Regions from separate parts of the Aliiroseovarius sp. genome, predicted to be linked through region 3. Evidence: riboswitches for the same ligand, from Rfam matches in the RefSeq annotation. Region 3 holds a riboswitch; each other region holds the start of a gene.

Region 1 (5,276 bases), 340 kb from region 3:
ATTCATGGTTTCAGATTTGCTGCGCAATTCATCAACGGCTGCTATCCCTTTTGCAAGGCAGCGTAAAATTTTAGGCCATTGCAGAAAAACCGGCGCTGCGAGCGCGCGCAGCAAGATTTTGACACTTCCGGTGTGGGCTCCCGGCTGCCGTTCGCGGCACCTGGTACGGATGACCGTAGGCAGCCCTAAGCGGACCTTGGCGTCAGCCCAACTCTACGACGACAAAGCGGGATTTGCCGCCTTTTGCGCACGCCGCTTTCGCTCACGCAGAAAACCTTCGCACCTGCGGCACCGGGAATTTGGCAGCGCGGCGATCTTCGCCAGAGCGGTCGTTGAAATTCGGTCTGAGGCTCGAAATTTAAACCCCGCTTTCGCCGCGATTAGGATCGACCATCGTGGAGCGGACAAACCGAACCTTCGTTGGCAATCGGCCAATGCTCGCTTTCCAGCGCTGAGCCGTCGTTCAGTCGCTGTCGGCTCTCTTCTCAAAATATGTCTGTAACTATCTCTAAAGCATAATCGTCGCGGCCATAGCCGAAGGCCGAAGCTCCCAACTATTTGTAACAAAATTGGTAAGGGCGTCCCGATGCTCACCATGCTTTCAAACTTCGACTGCGACCTTACCAATTGGATTGGAACAACAGGCCAGAATGTAGCCTGCCTCGATATCGTCTTCCGAGATGCCGCCATTGTGGACCATGTGAACTTCACCAGAAGTCTTCTTAACCTTGCAGGTACCGCAAACACCGAAGGTACAGCCCGACGGGATATTCAGACCAACCGACCGTGCGGCGGCCAGAACCGTGTCGGTCTCGGCCACTTTGGCCGTTACACCGGAGCTGGCGAACAGGATTTCCGCGTTGCTGTCATCATCCGGGACAACGTCGTCCAGATCCGGCTGATCTGCTTCGGTTTCCACAGGCGCGCCAAAGCTCTCCTGATAGTAACGACCCATATCAAACCCCAGGCCGGTCAGGGCATCGCGCACCGCCTGCATAAAGGGCTCGGGTCCACAGCAATAAACCTCGCGGTCCAGGTAATCGGGAGCCATCAGGCCCAGCATCAGCTGGTTGAACTGGCCCTGATAACCGGTCCAGGGGCGGTACGGGTCAGGTTCTTCGACAACAAACTTCAGGTCCAACCCGTGCGTCCGGCTGGCCATCTGCTCCAATCGCTGGCGGAAGATGATTTCCGAAGGCCGTTTGGCACAGTTGATGAAGACAATGTCCAGATCGCGGCCTTCGTCCCACATGCAGGTCGTCATCGACATCATTGGTGTGATGCCCGAACCAGCGGAAATGAACAGGTATTTACCTGCGTCGCTTTCGGCATTGGTGAACAGCCCTGCGGGCCCGATGACCTTGATCCGCATACCGGGCTGCAGATTGTCCAGCATCCAGCGCGTGCCGATACTGTCCGGCTGCGCCTTGGCCGTGATCGTGATCGATCTGGGCCGCGACGGCGAGGACGAGATCGTGTAGGTGCGATGCACCACCCCGCCCGGCTGGCCCGGAGCCGGGATTTCCAAGGTCAGAAACTGTCCGGGAAGGTACGCGAACAAGGCGCCCGAAGGAGCCCGAAACGTAAAGCTGGCGGTATTTGGCATCTCGGGGACAACCGAGACGCATTCCAGCATTTCATTGTCCTGCCAGATGGCGGCGGCTGAGCTGAGGTCTTTCATCGCCGTCACTCCGCAGCCATGATGCCAGGGGCCAAACGATCCGCCAGCGTGGTGCAATACCAATCAACGAATTGAAGCACACCGGATTCCTGGGTCGCTGAATATGGCCCGGGGGTATAAGCGGGGCTGTTGATGCCTTGCTGATTATCCTCAACGACCCGGCGGTCTTCGTCATTGGTGGCAACCCAGACCTCGGTCAGGCGTTTCAGATCATAATCGACACCTTCCACCGCGTCCTTGTGGACCAGCCATTTCGTGGTGACCTCGGTTTCCGTTGGGCTGATCGGGGTGACGCGGAAGACAATGGAGTGATCCGCAAGGAAATGGTTCCAGGTGGTCGGGTAGTGGAATTTCAACAAAGCCCCGGCATCGGCGAATGGCGACCGGCCCAGCCAGCGCCGCACGGCGGATTTGCCGTCCATGGTATAGCTTTCCGCGCCTTCCTTCAGGGGCATCCGCGCCAGACGATACTGTCCGTCGTTATTCAGGTAGAACTGCGATGGCAGTCCTGCAGCCTCGCACCGGTCGAAATGGGCCTGCATATGGGCCGGAGTTTCGCCGCCTTCGATGCCGGTGATCGCTGGGTCATCCGGGAAGGTGCGGCACAACGCCGGGTGATTGCCGCCGCAGTGATAACATTCCCGGTTGTTCTCCCAGACCAGTTTCCAGTTGCCCATTTCGATGATCGAGCTTTCGAACGCCACCTTGGCATTGCCCAGACCGTGCGGCTCCAGATAAGGGCGCGCTATTGTGGCGAAACTGTCGAAATCGGGCGCTTCATCTGCCAGACAGATATAGACCAGCCCGGCCAGTTCACGGCAATGCATGGTCTTAAGCCCGTGTTGGCTGGGGTCGAAATCCGGCCCCATGTCGCGGGCCCACAGCAGCGAGCCGTCCAGTTCATAGGTCCATTGATGATAAGGGCAGACCAGCTTCGGGGCATGGCCTTTCGCCGCCTTGCAGATGACCGACCCGCGATGACGGCAGGTGTTGTGAAACGCCCGGATCTGATTGTCTGCTCCCCGGACGATAATCACGCGATAAGCGCCGACGTTATAGGTGACATAGCTGCCGGGCTTCTCCAATTCACAGGCCGGGATAGCAAACAGCCAGTCGCGATAGTGGATGGTTTCAAGGTCGGTCTGAAAAATCCCGGGATCGGTATAAAACGCTTGTTCCAGGGCATGTGCCGGGTTTCGGCGCGCCAACAGGTTTTGAATGGTATTCACTTCCGGCTCTCCTGCCGCGCCCCGCGGCATTGTTTGGGCAGGTGACACCGGAGAACCGTCCGGAGACGCGCGAGGATCACGTCCGAACCGGTTGCCCCCACCGCCACCCGCGGTTTGACATATCTGCGAGGCTGGTTTCCGGACTTGGAAGGGGCTTGCGCCCGGTGTCGGCACCTTCCCGGGATCCTCTTCCCAGTGGCTGATTGCCGAACCTGACCTTCGTTACCGTTGCGGGGGCAGTGCCGGAATTACACCGGCTTCCCAATTCTCCGCTGTTTCAGAATCAAACAGCGGCACCTCACAGGCACAGAATAGTTCAGCCCCGCTTAGGCGATGAAATACATGCGACAATTCCGGTTCCAAAACAGACATGGGTCTGCGCGGAGGTCGGATTTCGATCACGTCGCAACCGGGCCGTTAATCACCAGGGACTGCGAGTCGAGGTAGGCGTCGACCAGAAAATGCGCCCTCAGGTTCCGGCGCGTCAGAACATTTGACGGCTTGCCCTGATCGACGATTTTCCCGCCATTCATCAAATGGATATGATCGCAGTACCGCGCGACCAGATTGAGGTCGTGGAGTGTCATCAATACCGTTCGGCCCCGCCGCCTGACTTCGTTCAGCAGTACGAGTTGATAGTGCAGATCAAGATGGTTGGTCGGCTCGTCAAGAATGTAAATCTCTGGATCGCAGGCCAGCAGCTGGGCAAAGTAACACCGTTGCAGTTCGCCCCCCGACAGATGATCGGCAGGCTGGTTTCGCTTTTGGCTCAACCCGACCAGGTCCAAAGCGTCATCCCTGCGTCCGGTCAGCTCGTGCCCGTTCAGGCCCAGAACGGACAGGCCGATTTCGACGATGTCTGCCGGGGTCAGCCCGGCCAGCAGCCCCGAACTTTGCACCAGCGCCCCTGCTTTGCGCGCCCATTCGTGATGGGCATAGTCATCTATGCTGCGGCCGTCTGCGATGATCTCGCCTGCGCTTGGGCGCTCGGCACGGTAGATCGTGCGCAAAACGGTTGTCTTGCCGGCACCGTTCGGCCCCAGCAAACAGTGGATTTCGCCCTGCGGGATGGTCAAAGAGACGCCGCGCACATAGGGCCGACCGCCCACTTCGACCGACAGATCGCGGATTTCCAGAGCGAGATCAGACGGCACGACGCAATCCCCGCAAAATGAAGATGAAAGGCGGCGCTGCAAACAACGCCAGCAAGACACCAAGCGGCAGTTCCTGCGGTGCCAGAAGGACCCGGCACAGCAGATCAACAGCAATCAGAACAAGGGCACCCAGAACCATCGACAAAGGCAACAATACCTTGTGCCGTGCACCGACCAGCAGCCGCGCCATGTGCGGGATGATCAGACCTATAAAGCCAACAATCCCGGCCACGGAAACAGCCAGTCCAGTCAGGACAACCGTGGCAACGAATATCATCACGCGTAGACGCCCGGTTCGAATACCCAGAGCCTGAGCGCGTTCTTCACCCAGCAGTGTTGCATCCAGCGCATCCGCCCGCATCAAAAACAGGCTCGCGATCACTGCAAGCGAGAAAACCAGCATCGGAAGCTCGGACCATTCGGTGCCTGCCGCCGTGCCCATGAGCCAGCCCAGAGCGTTGCGGGTGACATGCGGATCACCAACATAGAGGAAAAAGGCCGTCACTGACTGAAACATCAGGGAAACGGCCACGCCGGCCAGTATGACAACCAGGGGATCAAGCTGGTGCCCGCGTTGCTGGGACAGGCCCAGTGTCATCAGGAACGCCACGGCGGCACCGGCGAAGGCAATCACCGGAACGCCCAGCGTTTCGGTTACTGATGTCGGCAACCAGATGATCGCTGCCACCGCTGCCGCAGAGGCACCGGAGGACAGGCCCATAAGGTAAGGGTCCGCCATCGGGTTGCGCAGCGCCGTTTGCATCAACGCTCCGACAAGAGCAAGCCCGGCCCCGATCAGCCCAACCGCCAACACCCGGGGAATCCGCCATTGCCAGACGATCAATGACAGGCCACGCGGGGCACCTTCGCTGCGGATCAGGATGGCAAAGCGATCCGACCAACTGATATCTGCGGTGCCCCAAAGAATGCCCGCAACGGCGACAAGCACCATCGCGACCATTGCCGTGGGAAACAGGACCAGAAACCGGGCTTGCATCTACTCGAGCTCAGCCAGCTGTCCGTTCAGGTTTTCGACACCATCGGCAAAGCGCATCCCCAAAAGCGTTTCAGAGAACGGCACCGTCACGAAACGCCCTTCCTTCACGGCGGTCAGTTCGGACAGGACCGGATCACTTTCCATATAGGCGCGCTTTTCGGCCGCTGACGACCAGCCCGCTTCGATCAGCAGGATCACATCCGGGTCGGCTTCGA
Region 2 (5,276 bases), 920 kb from region 3:
GCGCACGAACGGCCTGTGCAAAGGTCGCGGTCGCGAGCTGGGCCTGGTGCAATCCCGTGAAGTTGGGCGGTGCGACGACGACCACATGCGCCCCATCCGCCGTAAGCGCACGGATCAGCGACAGGGAGCTTTCGGCCTGGTGTTCGACATAGGCCTCCAGCGCGGCGCGGCTGACTGGCAGGTCGGCCTCGCCTGGGGTCAGATCACGCGCATATTGGTGCCCCTTCCAGCGAAAGGAGCCCAGCATGCGCCCAAGGTTCATGCAGCTCAGAAGCACCGGAACACCGCTTTTGAACGGGTTGGGGGTGCCGACCCGTGCCCCAAGTTTCCCGGAGGCATCCGCCACCCATTTGCGCCGGGGGGAATGTAGGCCGGTTTGCGGTCGGTATTGCACATCCGCCTCGAACCAGGCGGTGCCCGAGAAAGTCAGGATTTCGCTGTTCAGCCCGGCGGCCTGGCAACCTGCCTGAAGCGCGCGGGTGTGGCTGTCGCCGACGATCATGACGTCAGTGGGCATTCATAGCCTCCAGAACCTGTTCCTCGCAGGCCAGCTCCAGGGCACGTTCCTCGGCCTTCAGGACGGCTTGGCGGTCCTGTGCCGCCTTGTCGGCTGCGTGGGTCAGCCGCGCGCCGCTCAGGTCGAGACCGGCAAAGAAATGCTCCATCACCAGTTGCACCCCATAGGGGGCAACACTGCGCATGTTCGGCAGGAAGAACTGGCCGCGCGTCGGAGGGCTTGCGATGATCTCGTAGGAGGGGAAATAGTCGATGCCCGCGTCCTCCTGTGCCAGATCCCCGGCCACCGCGCGCAACACCGATTTCGAATAGGTCGTCGCGACAAGCACGTGGTCCTGAGACGCCGTCGCGGTCAGGGGCACCGGCGACACGGTGAGGATCAGCTTCAACGCCGGGTTCAACGCGCGCATGCCTTCGATAGCAGCCTTCATGGAGGCCATGATCTGCGGATAGCTGTAATTGTGGAACTGATGCAGGTCGCCATCAAAGGAACCGGCCAGGGTGCCCGGGCACATCGCGTAGGGCTGGCCGGATTGGGCGTTCTCGAACCCCTCGGTCAGGCCCAGGGTGAAGACGAATACATCGGTGTCGATGATGGACCGGCGAAAGGCGCGCGCAGTCCCGCGCAGCATGGCGCGGCATTCCTCGGCGTCGTCGAACCCGTCCGGTTCGATCATGGGACGCAGGCTGTCGCGCCACCGGCCGTCCTCTTCCCACAGTTCGACCGTATCGGCGAGCTCTGGCGTGGTGGCCAGAGAGACCCAGTATTCCAGGGCGCGCGCGGTGTAGATATTCGCAGTCCGGGACGAGAAGATGCTGTAGTTGAACCGCGCTTCCAGATGTTCGGGGAAGTTGGACGGGGCGGGCTCGGCGTCCACCCAGGGCTGCCCGCGCCCCTGAAGCGCGCGGCTGATATGCTGTGCGAAACAGGACCCGTAGGTGGAAAAACGCGCATTCGCGGGCAATTGGAAGCCGGATTTGTACAGGTTTTCATACCCGTACACCCCGGGTTCAGCCACGCCGGTGCGCCAGAATGCTGTCTTCGGCTGCGCGGAGAACACCGTTGCCCCGGTGTTCCCTGAATTCTTGGTGCTCATGATCTCTGCTCGAACAGGTTCGTAATTTTTTTAACGATTCTCGTGGGAAAGAGGCCACAAGTCAAGCAAGCCCTGCTCATCGCGCCGCGCGCCCATCAAGCGTACGGGGAAAATGGGGCGTGGCACCATTCGGTCTGCGCGGCAGCTGGCCTTGGATCGGTGTGTCTGCGCATAACTCATCCGCCGAAGATCACTGGACCCGTATGGACAATGGCCGGGCACGCATCTGTGAGCCACGTAGAAAACTGCCGAGTGCCGTCATCACGACCCAAACGGTCCAACCTCGGTGCGGGACATGTACCTGACAGCCCTGCCTATCGACACCGTGCAGATGACCGCAACACCGCGGGTTGATACCCAAACTCGCAACGTGCGTTTGGAATGCGAAGGTGACACTCCATTGGGCAAGGTTAACCTGCCAGAGGGCCATGACGGCAGCCAACAGCCCCCTTGGTGGTGCCCGGCGCCTGGACCTCGGAGCAAGAACAGCTACCGTTGAACGACGCTCACAAGATGGCTGAGCGCGTCGTTGTCCTTACTTTCGACGTCCGTGGCCGGGCCAAGTTGCCCATCGGAGCCGGTTGGGCCGACAGGACCAAGGTGGGTAGAAGTTGGTCCCTGTGCCCCGCCCTATTGCCCGGCCTTCACGCCGTCCATCGCCAGGGCTTCCACGAGGCGACCGAGAACTTGTTGTCATGGGCCGCGATCAATCCCCGGTCTACCTCGGACTAGTAGGGCGCCTGATACCTGATGTTGTTCTCATCCGTCGTGCTGGCCCCCGGAAGCAGGGTGTCGGCGGCGTCATCCGCCACCGCGGCGGTCATGTAGCCGGAGAGTGCGTAGACGCCCAGGCCGGAGATGCGGACGGCATCCACCCCGTCCAGAGCGGACAGGAAGGCGGCGGCATGGATGTCGGCGGTCTTTATGGTGGGATCTTCGACGTCGCGCGGGCTGCCTGCGCTTTCCCCCGGTAAAGCTGAGGGGCAGGCCGCAGACTCCGCGCGACCTGTTGGAGCACAACCGCATCCGATACCGGTTCCAATCATCCGACCGCATCGCGCCCTGGAGCTTCGAGGCTGCAGAGTGCGCGTTCACCGCGGATATCAAAGGCTGCCTTGTAACCAGTACGCTGCCGCCTCGAACGATCTGGGCAAACAGGGGCTGGGACTGGTCCAAACGTTTCGGGACTATGTTGCCGAGGCGTTGAAGGCTGGAATATTGGTTTCGCTGCTCGAAGATCACTTGAGCGCAACCCCGGCATCGCCCCAATTTCCCGCGTGAATACCGCGCGATGATGCCGCTCCGGCCGTTCATGGAGCACCTCCGGCCCGCCACGATGGATACCTGACCATCGACCCGTGGCGTTGGGCAGGGCGTCCGGCAGCCCCGCTTGCTGCAAAGGGTCTTCTTTTCGTGGTGCAAAGGGCGCACACAATAACGTTGACCGGTTTCCAAGACTCTGCCATTTGGATTCGCAGTCCGGTTTCGGGATTCGTCCCGAAAGCAAAAGGGAATGCAGTGCGGTGCCTTGCGCACCTAGGCTGCAGCTGCCCCCGCAACTGTAAGCGGTGAGCACGGCTGAACACGCCACTGGGGTCAACCCGGGAAGGCCAGACCGTCGCTTTGACCCGCAAGTCAGGAGACCTGCCGGATATGCGCCCTTGGGAGGGGTGCTGACAATCGGCGACGGGGTGTGCGTCGGGAACATCTGCCCAAGGATGTGGGCTGTTCCTTCGTCCTGTTGCCTCACAGAAATGCGTGCCGGGGTTGGCACGACAATAGAGGGACGTAAGTTCATGAAAAAGTTGCTTTTGGCTGCAACTGCCGCGCTGACTCTGCCGATGATGGCACAGGCGCATTTCCTGCTGGAATACACCGAAGACACGATGATCGAGCGCCCGGGCGACGTGCCGGTCAAGCTGATCTTCTGGCACCCGTTCGAAGCGGGTCACGCGATGGTGCTGGAGAAGCCCGAGGAGTTCTACGTGATCCACAATGGCGAGAAAATCGACCTGATGGACACGCTGCAGGAAACCACTTTCGAGGGCCCGGAAAACTCCGCCCCGGCCTTTCTCGGTTCGGTTCCGGTCAAGCGGTCGGGGGATTACGTGGTCGTGACCGTGCCCACGCCCTATTATGAGGAATCCGAGGATATCTATATCCAGCAGATCACCAAGACCTACCTGAACCGCAACGAGCTACCGACCGACTGGGATCAGCCGCAGGGTCTGGCAACCGAAATCCTGCCGCTGAACAAGCCTTACAACATCATCGCCGGTTCGACCTTTACCGGTCGCGTTCTGAGCGAAGGCAACCCGGTGGCTGGCGCCGAGATCGAGATCGAATACATGGCCGCAACGCCCGAGATGGACGGCAACGGCGCCGCTGCGCCGACCGCCTCGCCGCTCCCCGGTGGCTCTGTTGTGGCGATCTCGGATGACAACGGCTACTTCAGCTTCGGTGTGCCCAAGGCGGGCTATTGGGGCTTTGCCGCGCTGGGCTCGGGCCCCGCAACCGAACATGAAGGCAAGGAGCTGAGCCAGGACGCCGTGATCTGGATCCGCGCCTGGGATCTGGAATAACTCCATGCACATCGTAGATGGGGCCCTGTCCAATCCTGTTGTCATCGGTGGCGCTGTCGCCGCGGCTGGTGGCATTGCGCTTGGGCTGAAATCTCTGGACCTGGACCGCATCCCCACCGCAGGGGTGCTGTCCGCCAGTTTCTTCGTGGCATCCTTGATCCACGTGCCTGTCGGGCCCTCATCGGTGCATCTGATCATGAATGGCTTGGCCGGGCTTCTGCTCGGCTGGGCCGCCTTTCCAGCGCTGTTCGTGGGGCTGCTGTTGCAGGCCGCGTTCTTTGGCTTCGGCGGGCTGACGGTTCTTGGCGTCAACACGTTGAACATCGCGTTGCCCGCAGTGCTGGCGGGAATGCTTTTCGGCAGGTTGATCGGACGCGGCAGCGAGGTGCAGGGTGCGATCTGGGGCAGTGTCGGCGGGGCCTTCGCCATTGCGGCCACGACCGGTATGGTGGCCGTGTCACTGGCGCTGTCGGGGGATGAATTCCTGCCAGCGGCCAAGCTGGTGTTCTTCGCGCATATCCCGGTCATGGCGGTTGAAGCCGTGCTGACCGGTTTCGCGGTTCTGTTGGCGCGCAAGGTCAAGCCCGAACTCTTTGCAAGGAGGATGTCCTCGTGAAACATCGTCTTTTGATCTGCACGTTGGCCTGCGCCATGTTCGGTGCCGTGATTTGCGCCCCTGTGCCCGCCCTGGCGCACAAGGTCATCGCCAGTGTATTTCCCTCGGGCGACGTCATCGAAGGCGAGTTGGGTTTTTCCAACGGCGATATGGCCGTCGGGCAGGAGGTCATCGTCTTTGGCCCGGATGGGGCCGAGATCGGGCGGACCGTCACGGATGAGGACGGTTTCTTCCTGTATGCTCCGACGCAGCCGGTCGCCCACACCTTCCGCGCCGACATGGGCGCAGGGCACGTGGCTGACGTCACCATGCCCGCCGATGAGGTCGCCAAGATCATGGGCGTCGCCGCCGTTGAGGTCGAGGTCGCCGAAATCATCGCGCCCGCTGCAACCGGGGCAGGGGTCACCATCGCCTCGCTGTCAGACGAGGAACGCCTGATCATTGCCGAGGTTGTTCGCGATGAAA
Region 3 (5,276 bases):
CGGTCGGAGGCACCGCCTGCAGGTTGCGGTTATAGATCCCGTGTTTCATCACGTCCGCCTTCAGCGACGCCCAATCGGCGCGGGTCGGCAGGTCGACCCCGTCAAACAGATGCTGGACGGTCTCGCTTTCGGGCAGCCAGTCGCGGGTGGTGTACTTGTCGAAGAAGGTGCCGGAGGCATAGTCGGATTTCTCGAACCCCTTGAACGCCTCACCCTTCTCCTGTGCCAACTCACAGGAGGTACGGATCGCGTGAAAGGCTACGGCAGCGAAGTAGACGGAGGTGAATTCCACCCCCTCTGGACTGCCATAATGCACCCGTTCGCGTGCCAGATACCCATGCAGGTTCATCTGCCCCAGCCCGACCGCGTGGCTTTCGTCATTGCCGCGCCGCACGGACGGCACGCTGTCGATCGCCGACATTTCCGACACCGCCGTCAGCGACCGGATCGCCGCCCCCACGGTCTGGCCCAGATCCTTGCCATCCATGGTCTTGGCGATGTTCAGCGATCCCAGGTTGCAGGAGATATCCGTGCCCAGGTGGGCATAACTCAGGTCGTCATTGAACTCGGATGCCGTGTTCACCTGCAGGATTTCCGAACACAGGTTCGACATGTTGATGCGCCCGTCCACCGGGTTCATGCGGTTCACTGTGTCCTCGAACATCACGTAGGGGTAGCCGCTCTCGAACTGGATTTCCGCGATCGTCTGGAAGAAGGCGCGCGCGTTCACCTTGGACTTGCGAATGCGCTTGTCCTCGACCATTTCGTGATACTTTTCCGAGACCGAGATTTCCGAGAAGGGCACGCCATAGACCCGCTCCACGTCATGGGGCGAGAACAGGTACATGTCCGCGTTCTTCTTGGCCAGTTCGAAGGTGACATCCGGGATCACCACGCCCAGGCTCAGTGTCTTGATGCGGATTTTTTCGTCGGCGTTTTCGCGCTTGGTGTCCAGAAAGCGCATGATGTCAGGGTGGTGGGCGTTCAGATAGACTGCGCCTGCGCCCTGGCGCGCGCCCAGCTGGTTGGCGTAGGAAAAGCTGTCTTCCAGAAGCTTCATCACCGGAATGACGCCGGAGGATTGGTTCTCGATCCCTTTGATCGGTGCGCCGTGCTCACGAATGTTCGTGAGCAGAAGCGCCACGCCGCCGCCGCGCTTGGACAGCTGCAGCGCCGAGTTGATGCCCCGCCCGATGCTTTCCATGTTGTCTTCCAACCGAAGCAGGAAGCAGGAAATCAGCTCGCCGCGTGACGCTTTGCCTGCGTTCAGGAAGGTGGGCGTCGCGGGCTGGAACCGGCCCGACAGCATCTCGTCCATGAAGGACATGGCAAGGTCTTCGTCCCCACGCGCCAGGCACAGCGCGGTCATCACGACGCGGTCTTCATAGCGCTCCAGATAGCGCTGCCCGTCGCGGGTCTTCAGCGTGTAGGACGTGTAATACTTGAAGGCGCCCAGGAAGGTCGGGAAACGGAATTTCTTGGCATAGGCCGCTTCCCAGATCTTGCGCATGAAGTTCTTGGAATATTGGTCCAGAACCGCGTCTTCGTAATAACCTTCCTCGACCAGATATCCCAGTTTCTCATCCAGCGAATGGAAGAACACGGTGTTCTGGTTCACATGCTGCAGGAAATACTGTCGCGCGGCCATGCGGTCGGCGTCGAAACGGATCTTGCCGTCCCCATCATAGAGGTTCAGCATCGCGTTCAGCGCGTGGTAATCCAGCGTGTTCAGGTCGCTGTCGAGCATAGGTTTTCCCCCAGTTTGGTCAGGCCCTCGCGCACGCGGGCGATGTCGGTTTCGGTGCCCGCAAGCTCGAAGGAATAGAGCTGCGGCACCTGGCATTTCTTTGCGATGATGCGACCCGACAGGGCGTAGGTCGCACCGAAGTTTCGGTTGCCGGTCGCGATCACGCCCACCAGACGCGCGCGGGTGGCAGGATCGTTCAGGAAACGGATCACCTGTTTCGGGACCGCCCCCCGCCCTTCACCGTCCGCATAGGTCGGACAGATCAGAACGAACGGGCCTTCCGGGGCGGGCGTGGGCGCGTCAGGGTCAATCGGAATGCGCGCGGCAGACCATCCCAGCCGCGTCACGAACCGTTCGGTATTGCCCGAACTTGAAGAGTAATAGACCAGCGCCGGGGCTTGGCCGCCCACCTCAGGCCAGCTGGGCGATCATGTCCGGGCGAAAGCCCGACCAGTGGTCGCCACCGGCCACCACAACAGGGGCTTGGCGGTAGCCCAGTTCGGTCACATGAGACAGCGCATCATCATCCTGCGTCAGGTCCACCACGTCGTAATCGACACCTTTCGCATCCAGTGCGCGGGTGGTGGCGGTGCATTGCACGCAAGCGGGTTTGGAATAAACGATGATGCTCATCTGTCCTCTGTCCTTTTATTGGCAAACTCGAGGACGCAGTGCCGGGAAACCTCCCTGAACACGCCCCCGAACCCTCCGTTCGTGGTCATATTTTCGCGCTCGCGGCAGGTCTCCTGACTCGCGGATTCTCGCTTGACCGGCCTTCCCGAAAGCGTGCTTTCAGTGGCGTGATCGGCCTTGCTATCCACTTACAGTTGCGGGGGCAGTACCGGATTTTCACCGGTTTCCCTCTTAGCCCTCGATCAGAATCGAAGGAACCGAAGCAACATGATATTGGGGTCGAAAGGCGACTACTGTCAATATATGGAATATTCTGGCTGCTATTTTCTTGTCTTCATGCAGGTCCGGGTACTGTGCAGAGTCCTTCCCGGCTGTCGGTCCTGGTTGTGAGCCTCACCTTATTGCAGATGTGGTCATAGGTTGGCTGAGCGTGTTGTACGGAGAGCCCTTGCCAAGAGCAGTCTGGCAAGCACAATTGTTGCGCCGTTCGCTACAACCGGAAGTGCCCCGCATCCTGATGCCACAGGGGCGGGTCAGGCCTGCACCGCGCCCGTAGCCTGTGTTTGTATCGACGCAATCTGGCTGTAGAGGTGCCAGCTGGCATGCCCAAGCAGGGGCAGTACGATGAACAGCCCCAGGAACCATGGCGCCAGGGCCAGCAGCGTGAGGGCGCCGATGAACAGGGCCCATGTCAACATGACCGCGCCGTTGGTCATGACATAGGAGAAACTGGCGACCATGGCGGTCACGAAATCCAGCTCCCGGTCCAGAAGCATCGGGATCGACAGGACCGTGATTGAAAAGAGCAGGAAGGCGATTATCGCCCCGGCGGCCATGCCGACACCCAGCATCGCGACGCCATTCGGACTCACGAAGACTTCGAAGGAGGTCATGATATTGACCATCGTCACGCGCCCCATGAAGAGGGCGAAGATCATGTGCCCAAGCCAGACCCAGATCAGGAACAGGCCCAGCACCATCATGCAGATTGAAGGCAGCTGTCGGCGGCTCTGGCGCAGCACGACACCGAAGACCGCGCCAAGCGACAGCGCCTCCCCGCGCTCCAGACGGCGCGACACCTCGTAAAGCCCGATGGCGGCAAAGGGGGCGATCAGTGGAAAGCCAAAGGCCGCCAGCAGCAGCCAGAAGATCATCCCGGTCTGCAGTGTTATCCAGACCATGACCCACCCTGCCGCCACGCAAAGCCCGGCGCAGATCAGGCCGAATATCGGGGCGCTGCGGAAGTCGCGCCATCCGAGCCGCAGCGCCTCGCGCAACATGCCCATGTGTGCGGTTTTCAGTTCGGGAATATCAGAAAGCTTCTCCATGTGTTCCTCCCCTTGTTAAACTGCAACGTGACCCGGAACGGTTGCGACCGCGCCGATCAAAGCGAGCGTTCAGGCGCCTGCTGGCTGTGCTTGGTTGCGTCCAGGTCCCTGAGACCCAAGGGGCGACGACCGGCCTTGCCGCGTTATCTGCGATCGGCAATTGCCTGGCGGTACAAGTGCCAGGTCGCATGGCCCAGGATTGGCAATACGATGATCATCGCGATGAACAGCGTCAGAACGCCAATGCCCAGGAATGCCACGACGACCAGGCCCCAGGCCCCAATGGCGACGGGGTTTTGCGCGGTGACCCGCACAGAGGCCACGACCGCTGCGGGCAGACCCACGTGGCGGTCGATGAGAAGCGGGAAGGACACCACGCTTATGGCCAGCACCAGTGCGGCAAACAGGAACCCGATCCCGATGCCACTGACCAGCATCGCCCAGCCAGCGCCTGTGGTGAAAATGTCCCGTGCGAATGTCGCGATCGAGGTCGGCGGTTCCGGCCCCAGGGTCAGGAAGTAAATCCAGGATGCGACATACATCCAGACCACAAAGATCGACAGAAGGAAGCCGCCGAGAACGAGGATGGGAACGAAGGAGGGCGACCGCAGGACGTCGAAGGCGTGACGCCAACTGACCGCCTCTCCGCGTTCGTGGCGTCGGCTCATCTCGTATAGGCCGATGGCTGCAATCGGACCCACCAGGGCAAAGCCGGAGATCAGCGGGAACACGAGCGGCAGGAAGTCGGTATTCGACGCGAACCAGACCAGAAGGAAGCCGATGATCGGATACATCACGATGATGAAGATCACGTCCGATCGGAACGCCATGAAGTCCTGTGCGCCCTTTTGCAATGCGACCTTGAGGTCAGAGACCCCAATGTCACGGATTTCGATTGGCGCAGTGTCCCGGCCAGCAAACTCTTTCGTCGCTTCGCCTGCACCCTGCGCGCCCTGACCGAACATCCGTGCGGTCCAGGAGAATGGATTTCCGATTGTTTTGACCATGCGCGTTTCCTCACCCATCTGAAGGCGACAGGCGCGGCCGCTCAGCAAGATGACCGCATCGGACCTGTGCCAAGACCCCTCAAGTCTAGCAGAAACAGGCCCGACTGTCATGTTTACGCCGGTCCGCGGGGGTGGTTTCAATCGAACGTGAACGGGATTTGAATGCCGCGCTGCGCTTTAAAACGTGCTATCATGAGGTCCGTTGTTCCAAATGGGAGGCGGGGCAAACCTCAACGTCCAACAGGGGCGTGGGGCTGGTGCCACGCGTCATTCGGCCCGTTTGAACCCGGCAGCAACTGGCCGCCTCAAAGTGGCGCCAAACCGGCCCGCCAAACATGCGGCGCCGAAGAGACGACGTCGCACCGAGAGACATCACGGGAGGGACGGTATGAGACACATGCATATTCTCCGCGCAGGCGGGTCCGTCGGGACCAGGATTCTGGTGCGCCGAATCCCTCTGTCTGATTTGCGCGAGGCGTTGCGGCTGGGGGTGCATGATTTTGGCGCCGGGTTCTCTCACTACATCTTCGCGGCGCTCATCTGTCCGCTGATCGGGCTGTG
Region 4 (5,276 bases), 1.7 Mb from region 3:
GCCCCGACCAACGCAGCCAAGAGCGCGCGCGGCAGGCGGATCTCGCGCATCACCAGTGTCAGAGGGGTACCGGTATCGACAAACAGCGCATGCAGGCTCTTGCCCATCGGCACGCCCGCTGGACCAAACAGCAGCGCCGCGACCAACAGCGCCACAAGCAAGGGAACAAGGATCAGAAGAAGGCGGGTCATTGGCTGTCCTCCGGGACATCATGCAACGCAACCAGCCCGGCAATGGCACGCAGCACATGGGGCGAACCACAGATCCAGTCGCGGTCGGTCACACTGCCCTGCATTCGGTTCGAGGCGAGCGCCTGCACGACAGGGTGATCCAGAATTTCTTCGGATCGTGAGGCGCCGGGATAGCGGCGACCGGTGATCAAGGCATCAGGATCGGACATGGCCAGCATCTCCAGCGGGAATATCCCGCCCATGGGCAGGCCCGCTTCGACGGCGGCATTGCGAAACCCGGCGGTGCTCAGGATTTGACCGGCCAGGGTGCGGTCGCCCGAGGTATAGCCATTCGCGTAGTAAAGCGCGGCCAGCGGGTGGACCTCCGGCGCGCGCGCAGCCAGCGTGGCGAGATCGCGGTCATACTGCGCGGCCATCTCGGTGGCAGCATCCTGGCGGTGCAGAACCTCACCCATTTCGGTGATACGGTCGCGAACCTCAGACAGGGAATAGGCAGGGTCCATCACCACAACCGGCAGACCCAGACGGCGCAGCATCGAAACGGTCGCTCGGGTCGAGAACCGGCCCGCGATCACCAGGTCGGGGTCGAGCAGGTAGATCTCTTCGGCAAGGCCATGGTTGGGAACGTATTTCTGCGCCTCCCCGGCCATCGCGGACCCACGCGGGTCAAAGGACAGGTAGGAAACGGACAGGAGCTGGCCGGGGGCGGCCAGCATCATCGCAAGTTGGTCGGTGCAAAGGTTCATCGACACAACTCGACGCGGCGGTTGGCTCGACAGTGCCAGATCAGCCGCACTGGCCGCGCGAATGCCCTGGCCGGGGACAAGCCCAGCCAGGGTGAACGTGGCGGCCATAACCACGATCGCAGTCATGGCCATTGCGTGAGAGCCGATCTTCATAATGGCACGATCCAGTCTCAGAACTGCATCCGCGCGCCGAAGTAGAACGAGCGATCCGGCGTGCCGTAACCCGTGACGGTCTGATATTCCTCGTCAAACAGGTTCTCGGCGCGCAGGTAAAGCTCGGCGCTGTCGGAAACATCATAGGTCACCGTAGCATCCACCACGGTATAGTCCGCCAGCGGTCCGGTCGTATCGTTCAGACCGGCGACATGCTTGACTGCAAGGCCCGTCGACAAACGATCCGTCACCTCGGCATTCAGGCGGACGGCAGCCGTGTGCATCGGCACCCGGGCCAGCCGCATACCTGTCGCAGCGTTCTCGCTGTCGGTATAGGTGTAGGATGCCGTCATATCCAGGCTGTCGGACAGCTTGAAGGCCGCGGCAAGCTCGACCCCCTGGGCCCATCCGGTCCCCGGTGTCTGCGTGTAGCCAGTGGGCGACCAAGCGATCAGGTCGGTGATCTCGGTCCTGAACAAGGTGGCCGAAACTTCACCACCGTCAAAACGCTTTTCGATACCCAGCTCATAGCTGACCGAGGTTTCCGGCTGCAGCGCCGCATTGCCATAGGGTGACGAGAAGAGCTCGAACAGCGACGGCGTACGGAACCCGGTACCCACCGCGGCCCGGACCGTGATATCCGGCGTGGGCAGCCAGGCCAGCGACACGCGGCCGGTGGTCTTGCCGCCAAAGTCCGAATGATCGTCGTGACGCAGGACAGTCACCAACTCAACTTGCTCCGACAGGTGCCAATCGGCCTGAACCCAGGCCCCCAGCATGTCATGTTCACCGTTTTGCACGCCGCTTTCATAAGACTCGCGCGTCGCGTCCAGCCCGAAGGTTAGCGTGGCGTTGGTCAGCTCGGCTTGACCTTGATAAGCCAGCCCGATCCGCTCCCCCAGATAGTCATAGGCGAAGGGCCCCCAGGCGTTGGTGCCGGAGGAAAGCCTGTCGTTCTGGTAATACTGCAGCGAGAACTCATGCTCGACCGCGCCACCTTCGACACGCACGAAGCCGCGCAAACCGAATTGGTCGCTTTCCGACAGCTCGTCCGGAGACACACCGTCCACCGGGCCACCGCTATATTCGTCGTACTCGGTTTCCGAGGTCTGCCAGAAACCCGAGCCGCCGATGGTGACCGTGTCCGAAACCGCATACTCACCCGAGAAGCTCAGGCGGGTGGCCTCGTGGCCGTCGTCCTCGGTGTTGCCTGCGTTCTCGTCCGCGGCCGAAATTCCATCGGTGCGAATGTGGCTCAGCGTGGCGGCGAAGCTGCCGTAATCGCCAAGATAGCTCATGTTGTACGACAGCCGTGCGGTGTTGTGCGAGCCGTATTCCGCCGCAAGGTTGTGGTGCAGACCCGGCTCGGTGGCCCGGTTCGTGGTGATATTGATGACACCAGCAATGGCTTCGGAACCATAGAGGGCGGACTGCGCGCCCTTAAGCACTTCGATCCGAGTGATATCGTCCGTGGTCAACCCTCCGAAATCAAACGCAATCTGCGGGGCGGACGGGTCGTTCACGTCGATACCGTCAACGTAAACCCCGATATAGCGCCCGGATGAACCACGAATGCGCAGGCTGGTGGTCGAACCGATGCCACCGTTGCCCGTCACGCTGAGACCGGGAAGCGTGGCAAGATAATCAGCGACCTGAATGTCGCCGGCTTCTTCAAGATCTTCACGGGTGACAATTTCGACCGTAGAGCCGCTACGCTCGGTCTTGGTGGTCTCGCCGCGGTTCGCAGACAGCGTAAGGTCGCCAGAGACGATAATGGTGCCGAGATCGGTGTAATCCTGCGCGATCGCAGGCGTGGAGACCGCGCTGACAAACGCGGTCGTGGAAAGAATACGGGCAAGCATTGGCCACGTCCCTCTGAATTGCCTCGCCTCGTTTCGCGGGCGGGCAGTAGTCCATTTTTGCGGTCGAAGATCTTGGAGTCCGGCCGCGGCGAAAATGTCACCACGACGGACAGACCGTAATCTCGCACGCACCCCGCGTACGGATTGGGTGATCACCTCGGCAGGTCTCCTGACTCGCGGGTCGCAGCTTGGCCGGGCCTTCCCGCACCGCTTGGCGGCACAGTGGCTTTGTCCGGCCTCGCTCTCCGCTTACAGTTGCGGGGGCAGTCACGGAATTGGCGCCTGATGGCTACACCTCACCGTGTTCCCTATTATCCCACCGGCATGCCGACAGGACCGAAGCGGAATCGGAGGTAGTACGAGGAAGACGTTTTGTAAAGAATTCTTAAAGCATGCTGGAAAGAAAATTTTTCATGGGACGCGGAAACACCGCTTCTGAGATTTAAGAAAAGAAACGGTGGCTCGGAGTTAAAAACAATCCTGTCTTTGCACCGATCAACGTAAAAGGCCGCCGCCAACGGAACCTTTCTTCGAACTGCCAAGGGTGGGTGACTCACCATAACCCTTCCACCGGAGTCCCTTATTTCATTGGGCAATCCGACATCGGATTGCGAAAAAGGCTGGCGTTTCTTCCTTTGACTCAGGAAAGTTCTTCCACTGGGAAGTCGAAAAAAGTGGCCAGAGCAGCACCCGCTCGTCCCCCTCAGACAGTCAGATTTGCTGATCACCGTTTAGCAGGGAGTGGACACCCGCCAGTTCGACGGTCCGGTATTTCTTTCTCGACCGGATCGCAAACGCGGGTGTCTCCGTGAGTAGACCTCGCACGACGAGCTCTTCGACCTGAGCTGTATTACACCCCAACATATTGCCCGCTTTCAGAAAGGTGACTGCGTTCCTTTCGACTTCATCATATTTCCTGGCCAAAGCCCTTGGGCAGGTGATGTGGTCGGAGAGCAGCTTCTTTTTCCGATCCGGGTTGGTCACCGGCAAACCGTAGGGGATGACCATGCCAAGCACTTGCCAAGTAGCGCATTTGCATCGCTTGGCGGCATCTTGAAAAGATACCCATTTGGCCGCTGACTTGTTGCCGAGAAAAGGCACCCATCCTTTGGTCACGGAAGTGGCAAAGCGCCAAATCTCGTTGCTATGGAAACCAGGGACCGCGCCTCGATGTTTGAAGTGAGGCTGAATGAGCCTGTTTTGAGAAAGCTGGGAAAGGGTTGCACGTGTCACACCGAGCTTTTTCGCCGTCCGCTCGGCCGTGAACACCCTATTCAACTCATGTGCAATCTCATCAGCCACATTTGATGGTACGTATCGCAGCAGTTCGAAGCTGTTGCTGTCGTTCTTCCGGACATCGCCACGCTGAAGGAGGGCATGACCCGTTTTGGTGAAATCCAGCCGACGTTCTTTAGAAAGCGATCGGTGTGTGTGGAGCTTTCGTCTTGGGTTTTTGACGCCGAGGACCAATGCATCTTTCTGAACGGGATAGGTATCGAAAATGAACTGCCGAACTGGATCGCGGATTGCATCGAAGGCAGGATCATCTTCGCGATTGCGAAGCCACTCGAAGAAGACGCCAAACCGAGCTCGGTAGAGGGAGTTGTCGTTGGGACGCCTGCGTTCCAGTTCGGCGAGTTTTTCAATCATCGCGTCGGGGCCATGGCGCAGAAAAGTGAACCCAATATGGCCTGACTTGGCCCAATCCAGATCTGACACGAGCTGCCGGTTCGTGGTCGGGCCCTTCAGAAGGAGAAGTCCGAAGTTCTCACAGGTCTGGGTTGCGACATGAAAGGGAAGGTTGTCAAACCACCCTGCCCCGGCCGCTCCTTTTACTCTCTCCCCCATGTGATGGATCAACCCGAGGCTCCCTTCGGGAAAGAACTCCGGCTTGCCAGGCGTGAAGCCTATGGCCAGGTTCGCGATGTCAAAATGATCTTTGTTCGAGGCTGGCCTTGGCAACTCCTGCAGAACACAGCGGTGTCTGCTACAAACACGTGCAGCAATAAGTTGGGCTGATCCCGGTTGATGTGCCGAGCGCTTTCGGTCTCCGCCACACAACCCTCGATGCAAATCGGGCAAACCCTTGGTCGGGTACGTTGAAAGGCCGAAAACTTGATCTCGGCCTCCCCCAATCTGAACCAGTCCTTGCGAACAACGCTCGGCGTGTTCTTCACCAGCTCATCGTGATCCACGCCAGCAAACGCAGCCAGGCGTCTCACCTCGATCTCTTCACCATTCGCCAGTGCAAAGTAGTCGAGACCAATGTCAGAGCAGAAGGTTATCAGCCGCGGTGCACCATTACGCCTTGCCAGGCGCGCAGC

Evidence for each region. Region 3 has a riboswitch for cobalamin ahead of nrdH (glutaredoxin-like protein NrdH). Riboswitches for the same ligand answer to the same signal wherever they lie in the genome.
Region 1: linked by a shared signal. The riboswitch ahead of ACO07D_RS08885 (aromatic ring-hydroxylating oxygenase subunit alpha) and the one ahead of nrdH (glutaredoxin-like protein NrdH) in region 3 are both predicted to bind cobalamin.
Region 2: linked by a shared signal. The riboswitch ahead of ACO07D_RS14940 (DUF4198 domain-containing protein) and the one ahead of nrdH (glutaredoxin-like protein NrdH) in region 3 are both predicted to bind cobalamin.
Region 4: linked by a shared signal. The riboswitch ahead of ACO07D_RS01920 (TonB-dependent receptor plug domain-containing protein) and the one ahead of nrdH (glutaredoxin-like protein NrdH) in region 3 are both predicted to bind cobalamin.

The regions. Positions count from the first base shown of each region.
Region 1 covers NZ_CBDDIE010000003.1:1,569,708-1,574,983, reverse strand. Annotated here, with positions in the region: gene ACO07D_RS08895 (hypothetical protein) at 1-114, opposite strand, end outside; gene ACO07D_RS08890 (2Fe-2S iron-sulfur cluster-binding protein) at 602-1,681, opposite strand; gene ACO07D_RS08885 (aromatic ring-hydroxylating oxygenase subunit alpha) at 1,687-2,940, opposite strand; cobalamin riboswitch at 3,023-3,226, opposite strand; gene ACO07D_RS08880 (ABC transporter ATP-binding protein) at 3,309-4,064, opposite strand; gene ACO07D_RS08875 (FecCD family ABC transporter permease) at 4,054-5,025, opposite strand; gene ACO07D_RS08870 (ABC transporter substrate-binding protein) at 5,062-5,276, opposite strand, start outside.
Region 2 covers NZ_CBDDIE010000003.1:2,837,844-2,843,119, forward strand. Annotated here, with positions in the region: gene ACO07D_RS14925 (hypothetical protein) at 1-517, opposite strand, end outside; gene ACO07D_RS14930 (GSCFA domain-containing protein) at 507-1,613, opposite strand; gene ACO07D_RS14935 (hypothetical protein) at 2,342-2,659, opposite strand; cobalamin riboswitch at 3,078-3,279, shown strand; gene ACO07D_RS14940 (DUF4198 domain-containing protein) at 3,410-4,195, shown strand; gene cbiM (cobalt transporter CbiM) at 4,200-4,811, shown strand; gene ACO07D_RS14950 (cobalt ABC transporter permease) at 4,808-5,276, shown strand, end outside.
Region 3 covers NZ_CBDDIE010000003.1:1,914,600-1,919,875, forward strand. Annotated here, with positions in the region: gene nrdE (class 1b ribonucleoside-diphosphate reductase subunit alpha) at 1-1,747, opposite strand, end outside; gene nrdI (class Ib ribonucleoside-diphosphate reductase assembly flavoprotein NrdI) at 1,729-2,136, opposite strand; gene nrdH (glutaredoxin-like protein NrdH) at 2,159-2,380, opposite strand; cobalamin riboswitch at 2,467-2,657, opposite strand; gene ACO07D_RS10615 (DUF2189 domain-containing protein) at 2,914-3,708, opposite strand; gene ACO07D_RS10620 (DUF2189 domain-containing protein) at 3,852-4,715, opposite strand; gene ACO07D_RS10625 (DUF2189 domain-containing protein) at 5,158-5,276, shown strand, end outside.
Region 4 covers NZ_CBDDIE010000003.1:188,594-193,869, forward strand. Annotated here, with positions in the region: gene ACO07D_RS01910 (FecCD family ABC transporter permease) at 1-191, opposite strand, end outside; gene ACO07D_RS01915 (ABC transporter substrate-binding protein) at 188-1,063, opposite strand; gene ACO07D_RS01920 (TonB-dependent receptor plug domain-containing protein) at 1,108-2,952, opposite strand; cobalamin riboswitch at 3,095-3,308, opposite strand; gene ACO07D_RS01925 (hypothetical protein) at 3,664-4,812, opposite strand; gene ACO07D_RS01930 (TniQ family protein) at 4,860-5,276, opposite strand, start outside.